DNA from 3 places in the Calorimonas adulescens genome. Region 2 is predicted to be linked to each of the others. Evidence: riboswitches for the same ligand, from Rfam matches in the RefSeq annotation. Region 2 holds a riboswitch; each other region holds the start of a gene.

Region 1 (4,941 bases), on a different contig from region 2:
CAGACATAAATATCACGTATCAGCGTGATAAAGTTTGCATGCAATGCCATATACCAAGCTCAACAGGTTTTATGGAGAGTCATTTGTGGACTGCAGCATAAGAAACCTGTGCTATGCTGCAGTCCATATGACTATTAAAATGCCGGTACAATGGCTCCTTGATATTTATCTTCAATGAATTTCTTGACCTCAGGGGAGTTCAGTACCTCAGCCAATGTCTTGATTGCCGGGTCGTCTTTATTGTCTGGTCTTACAGTGAGGACATTGGCGTAAGGAGAATCTTTATCTTCAATGGCAATGGCATCTTTTAAAGGGTTTAGTCCCGCTTCCAGTGCAAAGTTGGTATTTATGACTGAAGCGTCTACATCCTGTAGTGTTCTTGGCAGTTGTGCTGCATCCAGTTCAGAAAACTTAAGGTTCTTCGGATTTTCTGCTATATCTATAGGGGTAGCGGTTAATGAGGTAGAGTCTTTCAGTTTTATTAGGCCGTTCTTTTGGAGCAACAGCAGAGCTCTGCCTTCATTGGTTGGGTCATTGGGTATGGAGATGGTTGCACCATCCTTTAGTTCTTCCAACGATTTAACCTTTTTGGAGTATACACCCATGGGTTCAACGTGTACCTTGACGAGTGCTACAAGCTTCATATTGTTGTTTTTCTCAAACTCCTCCATATAAGGTACGTGCTGAAAAAAATTAGCATCAATGGAACCGTCGTTCAATGCCTTATTGGGTTGTACGTAATCAGTAAACTCAACAATTTCCAGATTTATCCCTTTTTCTTTTAATATTGGTTTTACAAACTCCAGTATCTCTGCATGGGGTACAGGTGTTGCTCCTACCCTTAATGTTACTTCTTTTTGTGTTTCTGCAGGTTGATTTTGTGGTTGACCTGAGGACTGTGTATTTGAACTGCCACAGCCGCTTACAAGGCCGACTAACAGTATAAAGATAAGGCTGATTAATAAAATTTTCTTCACTGTATTTACCTCCTATCAACTTTTTTGGCAAGATAACTTCCTGCAATTTGTACGACTTGTACAATTACAATCAGTACAATTACCGTTGCTATAAGCACGTGTGTATCATACCTCTGGTAACCATACCTGATGGCTAAGTCTCCGAGACCACCTCCTCCTATAGCTCCTGCCATTGCTGAGTAGCCTATAATATTTATTATAGTGAGGGTAATTCCGAGTATAAGTGATGGAAGTGACTCTGGAATAAGTACCCTCGTTATAATTTGAAATGGTGTGGCACCCATGGATAGGGATGCTTCAATTACACCCCTGTCTACCTCTTTTAATGAACTTTCTATTACCCTGGCAACAAATGGCGTTGCTGCTATAGAAAGAGGGACAATGGTAGCCGTTGTACCTATGGTGGTGCCAACGACAAGCCTTGACAGGGGGAGTATGACTATCATTAATATCAGGAATGGGAAAGAGCGAAGTATATTTATAACAGTGCCAAGAACGTTATTGAGTGCAGGCTTTTCCATTATGCCTCCCTTTTCCGTTATTACAAGCAGTACACCCAGAGGCAGACCCAGTATAAGAGAGAATATGGTGGATGCAAAAACCATGTATATGGACTGCCAAAGGGATGGGAGAAGCAAGTTCAAAATACGCATGATTTCCTGATTCATTTCAACACCTCTATCTTTAATCCTTGATTTTTTAACCATTCTACGGCATTATTAATTTTATCAGCCTGGCCTTCAAGGCCAATGACTAAGTTTCCTATGGTTTCACCATGGATATGCTGTATATTTCCTGAGAGTATATTTACATCGACATCAAAGGTCTTTATGAGGTGGGAGATTACAGGTTCCCTGGCACTCTTGCCTATAAACAGTACCTTGACTACCATGCCCCTGTCGTAATCGATTATGCTATCTGGCATACCCTCCTCTATGCCTACGAATTTTTTAGTTATCTGAGAAGACGGTTGAGAAAATATATCAACCACATTTCCCACCTCAACCAGCTCACCGGCATTTAAGACGGCAACCCTGTCGCATATCTCTTTTATTACGTCCATCTGATGGGTGATAACTATTATGGTGAGGTTGAGCCTTTTGTTGATTTCCTTTAAAAGTGATAAAATCTGCGAGGTTGTCTGGGGGTCAAGGGCTGAGGTAGCCTCATCAGACAAAAGCAGTGTTGGACCGTTGGCCAATGCCCTGGCTATGCCAACCCTCTGTTTTTGTCCGCCAGAGAGCTGAGACGGATATGAATCTTTTTTATCAGCCAGGCCGACCATATCCAGGAGCTCCTTAATCCTTTTATCAATCACGTCTTTTGATACCCCGCTGATTTCCATAGGGAAGGCAATGTTTTCGTATACAGTCTTATTGGATAGTAAATTAAAGTGTTGAAATATCATCCCTATTTTTTTTCGCATCTCTCGCAGCTCTTTGTTATTTAAAGACATAATATCCTGGCCGTTTATCTCGATGGTGCCCTCTGTGGGTTCCTCAAGGCGGTTTATGCAGCGTATCAGAGAAGATTTACCAGCTCCTGACAATCCCATTATTCCAAATATCTCACCATCATTGATCTCAAGATTAATGTTTTTAAGTGCTGTAATGCTCTCATTTTCTGTACGATATACCTTGGTCAAATTTTTGATTAAAATCAATAAGATACACCTCCAATAAAAAATCCTCTTTCACACGATGAAAGAGGACTATAATAGCCTCTCTCATCTCTCAGCTTTGCGCTGCAGGAGTTGGCACCATTGCATATACATGCCGGTTGCCGGGTTTCATCGGGCCAGTCCCTCCACCTCTCTTGATAAGAGTGCTTAACATATTCAATTTATACATTGAGTATATTTGAATTTGTACAGGAAGTCAACACAAATTTTTTATTTATGATTAAAATGCATGTTGAATTATATTTGCAATTGCATAAAATACATAAACTTATTTCATAATGATACTTTAGCACGATAACGTACTGCCCAAATATACCTGTAAATAGGTACTAATAGCATAAAGCTATTATATAAAATTTTTGCATAAAAGAAGGATTTGCTGTTTTTTTATCGAATATATTAATCTAAATAAATAGTAGGGGGCAGACGGATGTCAGAATTGTATATTGACGGTAATGGCCTTACTGTAGATGATGTTTATAATGTTTCTAAGGGCAATATAACCGTAAGGTTAGCCGAAGAGGCATGTGTTAAAATAGATAGAGCAAGGGAACTAGTAGACAGCTACGTGAGTGAGAACAGGGTTGAGTACGGCATCACCACGGGGTTTGGCAGGTTTGCTGATGTTACCATATCGATGAATGAGGCAACGGAGTTACAGTACAACCTTATAAGAAGTCATTCATGTGGTGTAGGAGATCCCCTTCCAATAGAGGTAGTAAGGGCTGTGATGCTGCTCAGAGCAAATACGCTTGCAAAAGGATATTCAGGCATTAGGTTACAGACTTTAAATACTCTGGTAGAAATGCTCAACAGGGATGTTATACCTGTTATGCCTTCAAAAGGTTCCCTGGGGGCCAGTGGAGATCTTGCTCCTCTTGCCCATATGGCGCTGGTCATCATAGGTGAGGGAGAGGCATATTTCCGGGGAAAACGTATGCCTGGCGGAGAGGCTATGAGGTTAGCTGGTATAAAACCGGTAAAATTAGTTTCAAAGGAAGGCCTGGCCCTCATAAACGGAACACCTGTAATGACGGCTATAGGAGCTTTAGCCATACATGATGCCATGAACTTAAGTAAAGCTGCGGATATAGCCGGAGCACTTTCTATGGAAGCCTTAAGAGGCATAAAGGACGCCTTTGATGAAAGGGTTCATATGCTCCGGCCACATGCCGGCCAGCTAAAAACAGCAAGAAATATTCGCATTCTTACAGAGGGAAGTAGCCTTATTACAAGACAGGGAGAAATAAGGGTGCAGGATTCGTATACCATCAGATGTATACCTCAGGTACATGGGGCATCTAAGGATGCAATTGATTATGTCAAAGGAATAGTAGAGACAGAGCTGAACTCCGTTACAGATAACCCACTGATCTTTTCTGAGGATTATATAGTAATATCAGGAGGAAATTTCCATGGTCAGCCGATTGCTCTTGCCATGGACTTTCTTGGGATAGCAATATCTGAACTCGCTGATATATCTGAAAGGCGGATAGCAAAACTGGTTGACTCAAATTTAAGCAATGGTCTGCCCGGTTTCCTTACAAGGGAAGGCGGTTTAAATTCCGGATTCATGATTCCTCAATATGTGGCAGCATCGCTGGTGTCTGAAAATAAGGTCTTATCTCATCCAGCCAGTGTAGACTCTATACCATCCTCTGCCAATCAGGAGGATCATGTAAGTATGGGGACAATAGCAGCCAGAAAGACAAGGGAAATATTAGAAAATGCAATTAATGTTATTGCGATAGAACTTATGTCTTCCGCTCAGGCGATAGACTTAAGAGATGGAGGGTCGCCTGGGAAGGGTACAGGAGCTGCGTACAGGCTTATCAGGTCAAGGATACCGTTTATTGAAAGAGATGAATTGATGTACAGACATATTGAGGACTGTGCGATGCTTATTAAGACCGGTGAACTCATTGAAACAGTGGAGGGGGAGATTGGTTCATTAAATTAGAATTAACAGTATGTATAATCACAATGCTCCTGCGAGCGGCTGGTCTGATTGGGGATTACCCAATTATTTTTAAAACATTTTGCTTTAGCCTATTGAAGTTTTAATGAATTTTCTGTATAATATTTTCAAGGAGGGAAAACCATGTATGAATCAAAACTCAAGAGTGAGGCTGTGGATGAGCTTTTTGAGGCTATACTGGAGCTTAAAGATGTGGAGGAATGTTACAGATTTTTTGAGGATTTATGCACGATAAATGAAATCAAAGAGATGGCACAGAGATGGCAGGTTGCAAAAATGCTCAGAGAAAAAAAGACCTACGTGGA
Region 2 (4,941 bases):
GGAGATATTTCTCTCCGCTCTATCAAAGGTTATTCAAACAGGCTGTTCTTTTGATAGTAGACCTCATTGCCATTTACCTCAATCAGGGCATAGGGCATTGTTGAAACATCACTCTTTACGGCATTTTTAGTACCACTGAGGCCAAGATACCTTATTTCATCGTTTAAAGCAGTATAAAAATTTTGTCCACCTTGATATAGAATCCATACATTTTTGCCTGTTGAGTTTTTAAAGTCCTTAAGAGTGTTTTCTAGTAGAGCTGCCTCTCTTTGGTCTGTAAATCCACTGCTTCCCCAAACAGGTGTATTTAAAACAAGAAATATATTTTCACCATTTGCGTTCTTTAAATAGTCCTTTAGAGCAAACCACTGGCTGGCATCAGTTGCTCTCAGTCCTCCTTTTGATGAATCCATGACTATGAAACTGGAGTTTCTGAATTCATACAGGCCAGGACTGTCTATTGCTATATATGGGATTTTTAAGTTGTTAAACTTTTTAGCGTTCTTCCCCATAAACACGGCAAAAGATGATGTCTCGTTAGCTTTATCTACAGCCTTTGAAAGCATCAGGGTTTGGAGCAAAGTGCTGGTGCTGGTATCGCCATAAACAAATATGTTGTAAGAGTTCATGTCATTATTTACATTGATCTTTTTGTTATATGGGTCCACATCCTCAAGACGGATATTGTCTGGTACATCAGTAGTCTGTGGTGCATTGCCGACTGTTACCGGTATATTGATATATGTCCCATCAAACTCGGCTCTTATATATCCTGAAGCATTTAAAGTACCTGAAGTAAAAATGCCATCTTCTATTTTTCCGACGTTGCCATAGATAGTCCATTCAATATCAGCAGGGTCTATGGTTGCTGTATAACCGTCTTTATCCTTGCCGTATATCTTAATCTCTGTCTTTGTATTATAGTCTGTGGTTATTGTTGATATATTTGACTTTAAGATTATTGGCTTGTCCAGGACGTTTATATTAAATTCTTCAGAAACACCTTTATATTTCACAGTGATGACGGCCTGGCCAGGCGATTGCGGAATAAAACTGTTGTCCTCAAACTTGCCCTTTACATTACTTACATTGAATGTAACACGGGCCATGTCCACATCTACAGGATTATATTTCTCGTCGTAGGCAAATACCCCTATCTTTGCACGGGTACCGACGAACACGTTATTGTCAGCCTTGATTTTTAGTCCCCTGACATCTCCGGCTTCAGCATTGTTAAATACACCTATGGCATCAGCAACACGCCTCTCTTTTCCGTCTGAAGGTTTATTTGCGGTAACATAATTTTTTTCTCCTAAAGGCCTTATCACCATAGTTGTAGAACCGCCGCCATCAAGATTTATCGCATTATACGCCCCTATATCCAGCATGAGCTGGGCCATTTCACTCTCCAGTAAGCCCATAGAGCTCCCGTTTCTGCCATCAACAGTGACGAGGAACAATTTATTTCCCTCTCTATTTATACCAATTGACGTTCGAGCTGTCGGCTTTGGTACGGGATCATGGGTTATCGGGGCTATGGTGCCATCCTTTACAAGCATTGTGCCACCGCTCACAGACAGTTTCAGATTGTGGTATTCAGGGGTAGTATCAAGGTTAATCACAAGTTTATCTCCAGGAACCAGCATTGAAAGCTGCTGAGAAGTATCACCATTACTTACCAGGGCATACGCTCCTTCCGGGATTTTCACTGAAGGCTGATTTGGCCTGACATCCAGCACTGTTCCATCCTTGTCGACAATAACCTCAGTATGGTTTGGATTACCATTGGCTCCGGGTGTATTGCCCCAGTGGTAATCATAAAGGCTTAGATATTGTCCACTGGAGGCTTTATTAAAAGACGCAATGGGTAATGAGGTACCGTCAGGTAAGGAAACGCTAAAGTTATATGTCCAATATTCAAAGAAGATGTTCCCGTCCCTGTCGATATTAAAACTGCTCAATTTACCATACAAACTCTTATCTGGGGGGCCTGAAATAAGTACACCATCTGATACAATCTGACCTATAGGGCTTCCAGATTTTGTATCAAAGAAGTCGCCGTTTATAGCAGCTACGCTGCCAGCTTCACTGGCCATAGAAGACACAGTGGACGGCTGAGACAACCCTTCCGACCCATATAAGGCATCGATGTCTATATCCTTATTATTAAGTTCCACCTCAAGAATATTTATATCAAGCCAACCAGAGGTGGTAAATCTTTCTATAGTGGTATGAGTTACACCCTCGGAAAGCACCTCACTTTGAGTCTTTTCATTGATAATTTGATAGTCACTTGCGTACACTATGGATGTAAAGGAATTCAATAATAATACAGAGACCATTATGGCATAAATTTTTTTGTAGAATTTCATCCCATCACCTCATAAACTGTTGTCATATAACTATTATAACCATAGATAGTTTAAAAAGGGTTAAATTAATATTACAATTAGGTTACAAATTTCAGTTTAATGTTTTACGAAGATTTAATGAGTTTTAATTAGATATATTAAGCTAATGCTACATAATCATGAAATATGGCTAAATTTCATGATTGTACATATTCTGGAATGCAAGTATAATAAACAATGTCATATGAACGCCGTGTGAGCGGGGCGTAGCGCAGTTGGTAGCGCGCGTGGTTTGGGACCATGAGGCCGTGGGTTCAAGTCCCGCCGCCCCGACCAGTGTGAAGAGAGACCCCGTGGTCAAGTGGTTAAGACATCGCCCTTTCACGGCGGTAACAGGGGTTCGAATCCCCTCGGGGTCACCAGTAGTATGGGCACATAGCTCAGCTGGGAGAGCACCTGCCTTACAAGCAGGGGGTCACAGGTTCGAGCCCTGTTGCGCCCACCATATATATGCTGGCGTAGCTCAATCGGCAGAGCAGCTGATTTGTAATCAGCGGGTTGTAGGTTCAAGTCCTATCGCCAGCTCCAGTTGAATAATGTGGAGGGATACCCAAGTGGCTAAAGGGGGCAGACTGTAAATCTGTTGGCGCGGCCTTCGATGGTTCGAATCCATCTCCCTCCACCATACAAAAGCCTGCAGAGGCTTTTTATTGTTTATGTTTGACTTAAAGAGTAATTTATGCTATCATTACATAGTAAATTGAATAGATAAGATTCTCTTATCAAGAGTGGCGGAGGGACAGGCCCTGTGAAACCCGGCAACCAGCTTTGCATGGTGCTAATTCCTGCAGAATGGATAATTCTGAAAGATGGGGGAAAAGGAAATATGCCTCTTCTTTTGGAAGAGGTTTTATTATGTAATTTTAAAGGAGGAAAAAGATGAAAAAATTATTCACTTCTGAGTCAGTTACAGAAGGGCATCCGGATAAAATATGCGATCAGATAGCTGATGCTGTGCTGGATGCGATTATAGCTCAAGACCCCGATGCCAGAGTTGCCTGTGAAGTGGCTACTATAACAGGGCTGGTGCTGGTTATGGGGGAGATAACAACCCAGTGTTATGTTGATATACCTAAGATAGCTCGCCAGACAATAAGAGAGATTGGATACACAAGGGCAAAATTTGGATTTGACGGTGATACCTGTGCCATAATAACATCAATTGATGAACAGTCACCAGATATAGCATTGGGGGTAAATCAGTCTCTGGAAGTGAAGAGGGGATATTCGGGCAGTACATATGATCTGATTGGTGCAGGCGACCAGGGGATGATGTTTGGCTATGCATGTAATGAGACCCCGGAACTCATGCCCATGCCAATTTCCTTTGCCAATAAGCTGGCGAAGAGATTGGCGGAGGTTAGAAAGGATGGGACTATTCCATATCTCAGGCCGGATGGCAAAACTCAGGTGACCATTGAGTATGATGGTGATAAACCAGTGAGGGTTGATACTATTGTGGTTTCGGCACAGCATCATCCAGAGGTGGACCATGATACTATAGAAAAAGATATCATAGAATATGTCATAAAACCTGTCATTCCGGCGGAGTTCTTAGACGATAACACAAAATACTATATAAATCCAACGGGCAGGTTTACCGTGGGTGGCCCTCAAGGTGACTCAGGACTTACCGGGCGTAAGATTATTGTAGACACCTATGGTGGATATGCAAGACATGGCGGCGGGGCCTTCTCCGGGAAAGACCCCACAAAGGTAGACAGGTCAGCCAGTTATGCGGCCAGATATGTGGCTAAGAATATTGTCGCTGCAGGTATAGCAGATAAGTGCGAGGTGGAACTGGCGTATGCAATAGGTGTGGCCAGGCCAATATCCATAAGGGTCGATACCTTTGGCACGGGAAGAATACCGGATGATAAAATTATTGAACTGATAAATAATAATTTTGACCTCAGACCAGCAGCAATTATAGATAAACTTGACTTAAGAAAACCAATTTACAGACAGACGGCAGCCTATGGCCATTTTGGTAGGACAGATCTTGACCTCTCATGGGAAAAGACAGATAAGGCAGAAGAGTTAAGAGAACAGGTATCAATAAAAAATCTGGTATAGCAACAGCTATACCAGATTTTTTATAAAGGTGCAGCATGTATCTTTTTTATTTTCAAGGTGGTATCATTTATCTGTTATTTTGGGTATGGTTGTGGAACCATAAGGCATAATATATATGCTGTTTATAGGCTTTTTATTGACTATATTACAAATCGTATCGTTTATATTGTCCACTGTTATGAACCCCATGTCTTTTACTGTTTCATCCGGATCTTTTGACATGAGATAAACACTGTATTTTTGGGCTATATAAACCGCATAGTAAAATATATAGCCCTCTATAGTAAAGTGTTTGCGTAATTCTTTCTCAAGGTTATCAAAAGGAAGATATTTGCCCCATCCATAAAATTTATCACTGCCGCCGCCTTCTATACACTCCGCCAGAAATACTATATTTCCCCCATCTTTAGTAGCCGCTGCCGCATTGAAAAGTGACTTGGTAGCCTGGTACAGA
Region 3 (4,941 bases), on a different contig from region 2:
ACAGCAGAGATTGGGTTGGACGGATAGTTGACAAAAATCAATCGGGCGTTTTTTGATATTTCATATTTTATTTTACCTAGGTCCGGCAGATAGTCTTTATCCAGCGGATACGGAACATCTATACCACCTGCCAGCCTTATACCGCTTATATAGTCTGGATATCCAGGATCTGGCACAAGAGCCGCATCACCGGCGTCAAGAATTGCCTGAGAGACCATGTGTATACCCGTCTTTGTGCCCGGTACTAAAGCTACCTCATCCTCCTCAAGTGACACACCATGATTCAACCAGTAATAGTCTATAACTGCTCTCTTGAGAGAAGGTATGGCAAGAAAGGGTGGATAGGTATGAACCTCGTTCCTTTTTAATTCATCTATCATCTTTTGTATTATATGGCCGGGAGGTGTAAGGTCAGGGCTGCCCTTGCCCAGGTCTATGACCCTCAACCCTGCCTCACGCTTTTTCATGGCCTGGCCATCCAAAAATGTGAATATATTATCCGGAACAGCATCAAACCTTTTAGACAATTTCACAATTAAACACCTCTTATCAAAGCGGTTGCCTTCCTATCTGCTTCAATGATTGCCCTCACCACATCCTCCGGTGTCACCTCAAAATACATATTATGCGTAGACTCCTGAGGCGCGCAGGCCCTCCGGGCAACCTTCTCTAACCTATCATTCTCTATGCCCTCCAGATTCAACATACTGAGGGTAACCGGCTGGTCTATGGAGTGGAGGAAGTTTGTTACCCTCTCAAATTCAGTGTCAGGATAGTTTTCCAGGCATAACTGTACCAGTGTGGAAAAAGCAATCTTCTCTCCGTGATTGAACCCATGAACCTCGGGAAGGATTGTAAAGCCGTTATGTATAGCATGAGCGGCAGCAATCCTGCAGTTATCACTCCCGAGTCCTCCCACCATGCCACTCAAGGCAATGATGGCATCTATGGTCTTTTCCACGGCCTCACTTACCCTGTTTCCCTTTACATCCTCATATGCTTGCCTTCCATATTCAAAAAGTGTCTCCGTGCACAGATCAGCCATACTCAGGGCAGCCCGTGTTGGTACATTTATATACTTCCCCTTTGATGAAGCCGCAGCCTCATATCCCTTCACCAGGGTATCAGATATACCTGCTGCAAAGTATCTGGCCGGCGACTCGGCTATCACCTTGGTATCGACCAGCACGAGAGATGGGCTGTCCCTGAACACAGTATACCTTAAAAACTCGTGTTCATCATTGTATATCACAGACAGCGGAGTCCATGAGGCACAGGTGGCAGCAATGGTAGGTATGGTTACAAGGCGTACCCCTATTTTATTTGCGGCTGCTTTAGCCGTATCTATGGCCTTTCCACCACCAACGCCAATTATCACATCTCGGTTGTTTTCAGCAGCTATCGTTCCGACCCTGTCAATCTCATCCTGTGTAACCTCACCCTTGAATTCAGTAACAATGTAGTCTATATTATTCTTTGTAAGGGATGCTGTGAGACTATCAGATGTCACCGAGAGGGCTGTATGTCCCCCAACAACCAGCGCTCTCTTCCCAAAGTCCTTTATATAGTCTCCTGCATCCTTTATAATGCCTGCATACTGTATATACCTGTTTGGTGAACCCATAACCAAATGCATCATCATTCCCCCTATTCTTCCACCATAACTACTGAGCCCTGGTACTTCTTATCAACAAATTCCTTTATCCTGGGATCATGATACGCCTCCAAAAGCTTTTTGAAAACCTCCTTATCTGCATCCTCTTTCCTCACAGCTATAACATTGGCATATGGTGAATTCGGCCCCTCAATAAATATAGAATCCTTTACGGGGTTGAAACCCATCTCAACTGCATAGTTGGTGTTTATGGCTGCTGCGTCTACATCCTCCAGAGACCTCACCGTCTGTGCCGCATCAATTTCCACTATCTTGATATTCTTGGGATTTTCCACAATATCTAAAGGTGTAGCGGTAAGCCCTGCATCATCCTTAAGCTTTATCACCCCCGCCGACTGAAGCAAAAGAAGAGCCCTGCCCTCGTTGGTGGCATCATTGGGCACAGATACAGTGCCGTTTTCCGGAAGGTCTTTCATGTCTTTTATCTTGTTAGAATATATGCCCATGGGAAATATCATAGTCTTACCTATCGTTGTAAGATTTGTTATGTTTCTCTCCTTAACAAAGTCATCAAAAAACGGCTGATGCTGGAAACTATTGGCATCCAGAGCCCCCTCTGATAACTGTATATTAGGCTGTACGTAATCTGTAAATGTAACTATCTCCACATCAATGCCCTCATCTTTCAATATCTCTTTAACCTGCTCCAATACCTCCTCATGGGGCCCTGCGGTAACACCTACCTTTATTTTAGTTACATCTCCATCATGAGTTCCCTGAGCACTGCTGCTTTGAGTAGTGCTTCCACATGCTGCAAGACTTAACACCAGTAAAACTGAAACCAATAATACAATAAGCTTTTTCAATTTCATCCCTCCATTTAATGCTTTCCTGCTGCTAATAAGCCAGATAACATGTCGCCAACATCCACCCTTCTGTATCTAACCGTGATACTCTATCGTTGCATCATATTAAATTTTTAAGTACTTCTCACCTCCATTCTAAGTATAAAAAAACTTCTCCTGGAAAATCAGAAGAAGTCACCTTCCCCTTATCTCCCAGAACACATTAAAGTTCTGCAGGATTTGGCACCTTCCCACAAAGGGGGTTGCCGGGTTTCATCGGGCCAGTCCCTCCACCACTCTCGATAAGAGTCTTATCTTTATTAAGTTAGTTCTTATATTACCACGCTAAAACAAGGGTGTCAATAGTCAAATTTTTAGAGTAGTGATTGAAGCCCCCTCTGGAATCGAAATGGTTCTACTTTCTCACGTATACTCCAGCACTGGCTTTTCCATTTGATTTTGCCCATTTGTCTCCTGAGTACCATTCCCCTGCGAGTTATTCCCATATCCCTTGCCTGCCTCTCTGCTTCTCTGTCTGGCATCAGGCATCTGAATCAATTTAAGAACTACTTGAATCTATTGAAACCCATTTAATTTGAGGTGTTCTTTTCTACATTTGGAAACAGCGCTTTCACAACGGCCTGAGCCTGATCCTGAGTGAGTGTCCCATCGTCAACAAGTTTTTGTAAAGGAGTCACAGACGTCCCATCCTCAGGTTTGGTATCTTTCTTGCTTTCAAGATAAGCCTTGCGCTCTTCCTCCGTCATATTTTTTATCTTCTCCATCTCTGCCTTGCGGGTTTCCTCCTGTTCATTTAAATACGCCAATATCTTCTCTTTTTGATCCTGCGTAATAGTCCCTGCAGACACAAGGCTGTCCAGTTGTTTTTCGATTTCTTCCTGTCTTGCAGCCTGAGCCTGCTCCATCTTTGCCTCCATTTGTTCTTGCAGATATTTACTTATGGCATCGGCCTCCTCCTGTGTGAGGATACCCGCTTCAACCAGTCCCTTCATAGGATCCAGCTTTGTTCCGGAATTGGAGTCCCTTTGGCTTTCAAGATAAGCCTTGCGCTCTTCCTCCGTCATGTCTTTTATCTTTTCCATCTCTGCCTTGCGGGCTTCTTCTTGATTATTATAGTACTCAATTATCTTTTCTTCCTGTTCCTGCGTTATCAGCCCCGCACTCACGAGATTATCCAGCTCTTCTTTTTGCTGTTGCTGGCGCTGCGTTTCAGCCTGCTTTTCAATATATGCCTTAATACTGTCTACCTGTTCTTGAGTCAAGATTCCCTCATCAACAGCCTCTGACCAAAAGTCACTTTTAGTGTCTGTTTCTGAACTCTTTTTGTTCTCAAGGTATGCCTTACGTTCTTCTTCCGTCATATTTTGAAGCTTTTCCATTTCTGTCTTTCTTTCGGCATCCTTTTCATCCATGAAGGAGGTTAATTTATCAGCAGTTTCCTGGGTTATAATCCCCTGCTCCACAAGGTCTTTCGTAAGTTCATCAATATTGTACTGGCCACCAGCTCTATCGCCGCGACCTGCTGGATCAAAAAGACCAAATCCCGCTTGCCCGCCTTTCCTGCCGGGCGCCATCTCTCCTGCCTGTTCTGTTACTGGTTTTTGACCGTCTGAATTACCGGTACTGTTGCTGTCTGCAAACACTATACTACCCGTTGTCAACAGCATTCCTCCAATCAAGGCAGAACTGACAAATGTTTTAACTTTTTTGTTCATAAAACCTCTCCTTTCAAAAAAAATTTTTTTCGACTTAACAAGTTTATTGTAAACCTATTTTGTTACGAAAAAATTACGGCAGTGTCACAACACTGTATAAATTTTGTTAAAAAATTGTGAACGCTATATGGCTTAAAAGTGACCAGCCTGCTCTGAAAAGCAATCCTGAGGATACTCCATGGATCAGTAGACCGTGAAAATAAATGGTGATATAATTCTTTTGGACAAAGTCCTTCAATGAGCAGTAAAAGTGCACTGGGGTGTTGGTTTTGGAAAAGAAGACCATATTAATAGTTGACGACGAATTAAAAATAAGGATACTTTTACGAGATTTCCTTGAAAGGGAGGGCTATACTGTGATTGAGTCCCCTGATGGGAAACATGCCCTCGAAACGTTTCATAGTTGTGGCGCAAACATAGACCTTATCATTCTGGATGTAATGCTCCCAGAATATGATGGCTGGACGGTCTGCAGAGAAATCAGAAGTGTGTCACAGGTACCGATAATAATGCTAACCGCAAAAGGTGAGGATTTTGATGAAGTCCATGGGTTTGAGATCGGGGCCGACGATTACGTAAGAAAGCCCATAAAACCAACAACTTTAATGGCAAGAATAAATGCTCTTTTCCGCAGGATAGACAGAGAGGCAACTAAAAATAATGTATTAACCTTTGATGGCATTGAAATAGACGATGTTTCCCATGTGGTGAAAGTGGATAATGAGGAAGTGTCTTTGAGCCCAAA

Evidence for each region. Region 2 has a riboswitch for S-adenosylmethionine ahead of metK (methionine adenosyltransferase). Riboswitches for the same ligand answer to the same signal wherever they lie in the genome.
Region 1: it holds a riboswitch for S-adenosylmethionine, as region 2 does, so the genes downstream of both, FWJ32_RS08080 (methionine ABC transporter ATP-binding protein) here and metK (methionine adenosyltransferase) in region 2, are expected to answer to the same signal.
Region 3: it holds a riboswitch for S-adenosylmethionine, as region 2 does, so the genes downstream of both, FWJ32_RS09560 (MetQ/NlpA family ABC transporter substrate-binding protein) here and metK (methionine adenosyltransferase) in region 2, are expected to answer to the same signal.

Annotation. Positions count from the first base shown of each region.
Region 1 is NZ_VTPS01000011.1:19,131-24,071, forward strand. Features, by position in the region: gene FWJ32_RS08070 (MetQ/NlpA family ABC transporter substrate-binding protein) at 135-977, opposite strand; gene FWJ32_RS08075 (methionine ABC transporter permease) at 983-1,645, opposite strand; gene FWJ32_RS08080 (methionine ABC transporter ATP-binding protein) at 1,642-2,640, opposite strand; SAM riboswitch class I at 2,701-2,802, opposite strand; gene hutH (histidine ammonia-lyase) at 3,089-4,618, shown strand; gene FWJ32_RS08090 (YerC/YecD family TrpR-related protein) at 4,760-4,941, shown strand, end outside.
Region 2 is NZ_VTPS01000002.1:124,560-129,500, reverse strand. Features, by position in the region: gene FWJ32_RS02365 (phosphodiester glycosidase family protein) at 30-2,372, opposite strand; tRNA gene FWJ32_RS02360 (tRNA-Pro) at 2,612-2,687, shown strand; tRNA gene FWJ32_RS02355 (tRNA-Glu) at 2,699-2,773, shown strand; tRNA gene FWJ32_RS02350 (tRNA-Val) at 2,781-2,856, shown strand; tRNA gene FWJ32_RS02345 (tRNA-Thr) at 2,864-2,939, shown strand; tRNA gene FWJ32_RS02340 (tRNA-Tyr) at 2,952-3,036, shown strand; SAM riboswitch class I at 3,128-3,227, shown strand; gene metK (methionine adenosyltransferase) at 3,291-4,487, shown strand; gene FWJ32_RS02330 (nickel-dependent lactate racemase family protein) at 4,551-4,941, opposite strand, start outside.
Region 3 is NZ_VTPS01000014.1:57,770-62,710, forward strand. Features, by position in the region: gene FWJ32_RS09550 (aminotransferase class I/II-fold pyridoxal phosphate-dependent enzyme) at 1-533, opposite strand, end outside; gene FWJ32_RS09555 (iron-containing alcohol dehydrogenase family protein) at 536-1,636, opposite strand; gene FWJ32_RS09560 (MetQ/NlpA family ABC transporter substrate-binding protein) at 1,648-2,481, opposite strand; SAM riboswitch class I at 2,664-2,769, opposite strand; gene FWJ32_RS13725 (hypothetical protein) at 2,884-3,018, opposite strand; gene FWJ32_RS09565 (hypothetical protein) at 3,051-4,196, opposite strand; gene FWJ32_RS09570 (response regulator transcription factor) at 4,466-4,941, shown strand, end outside.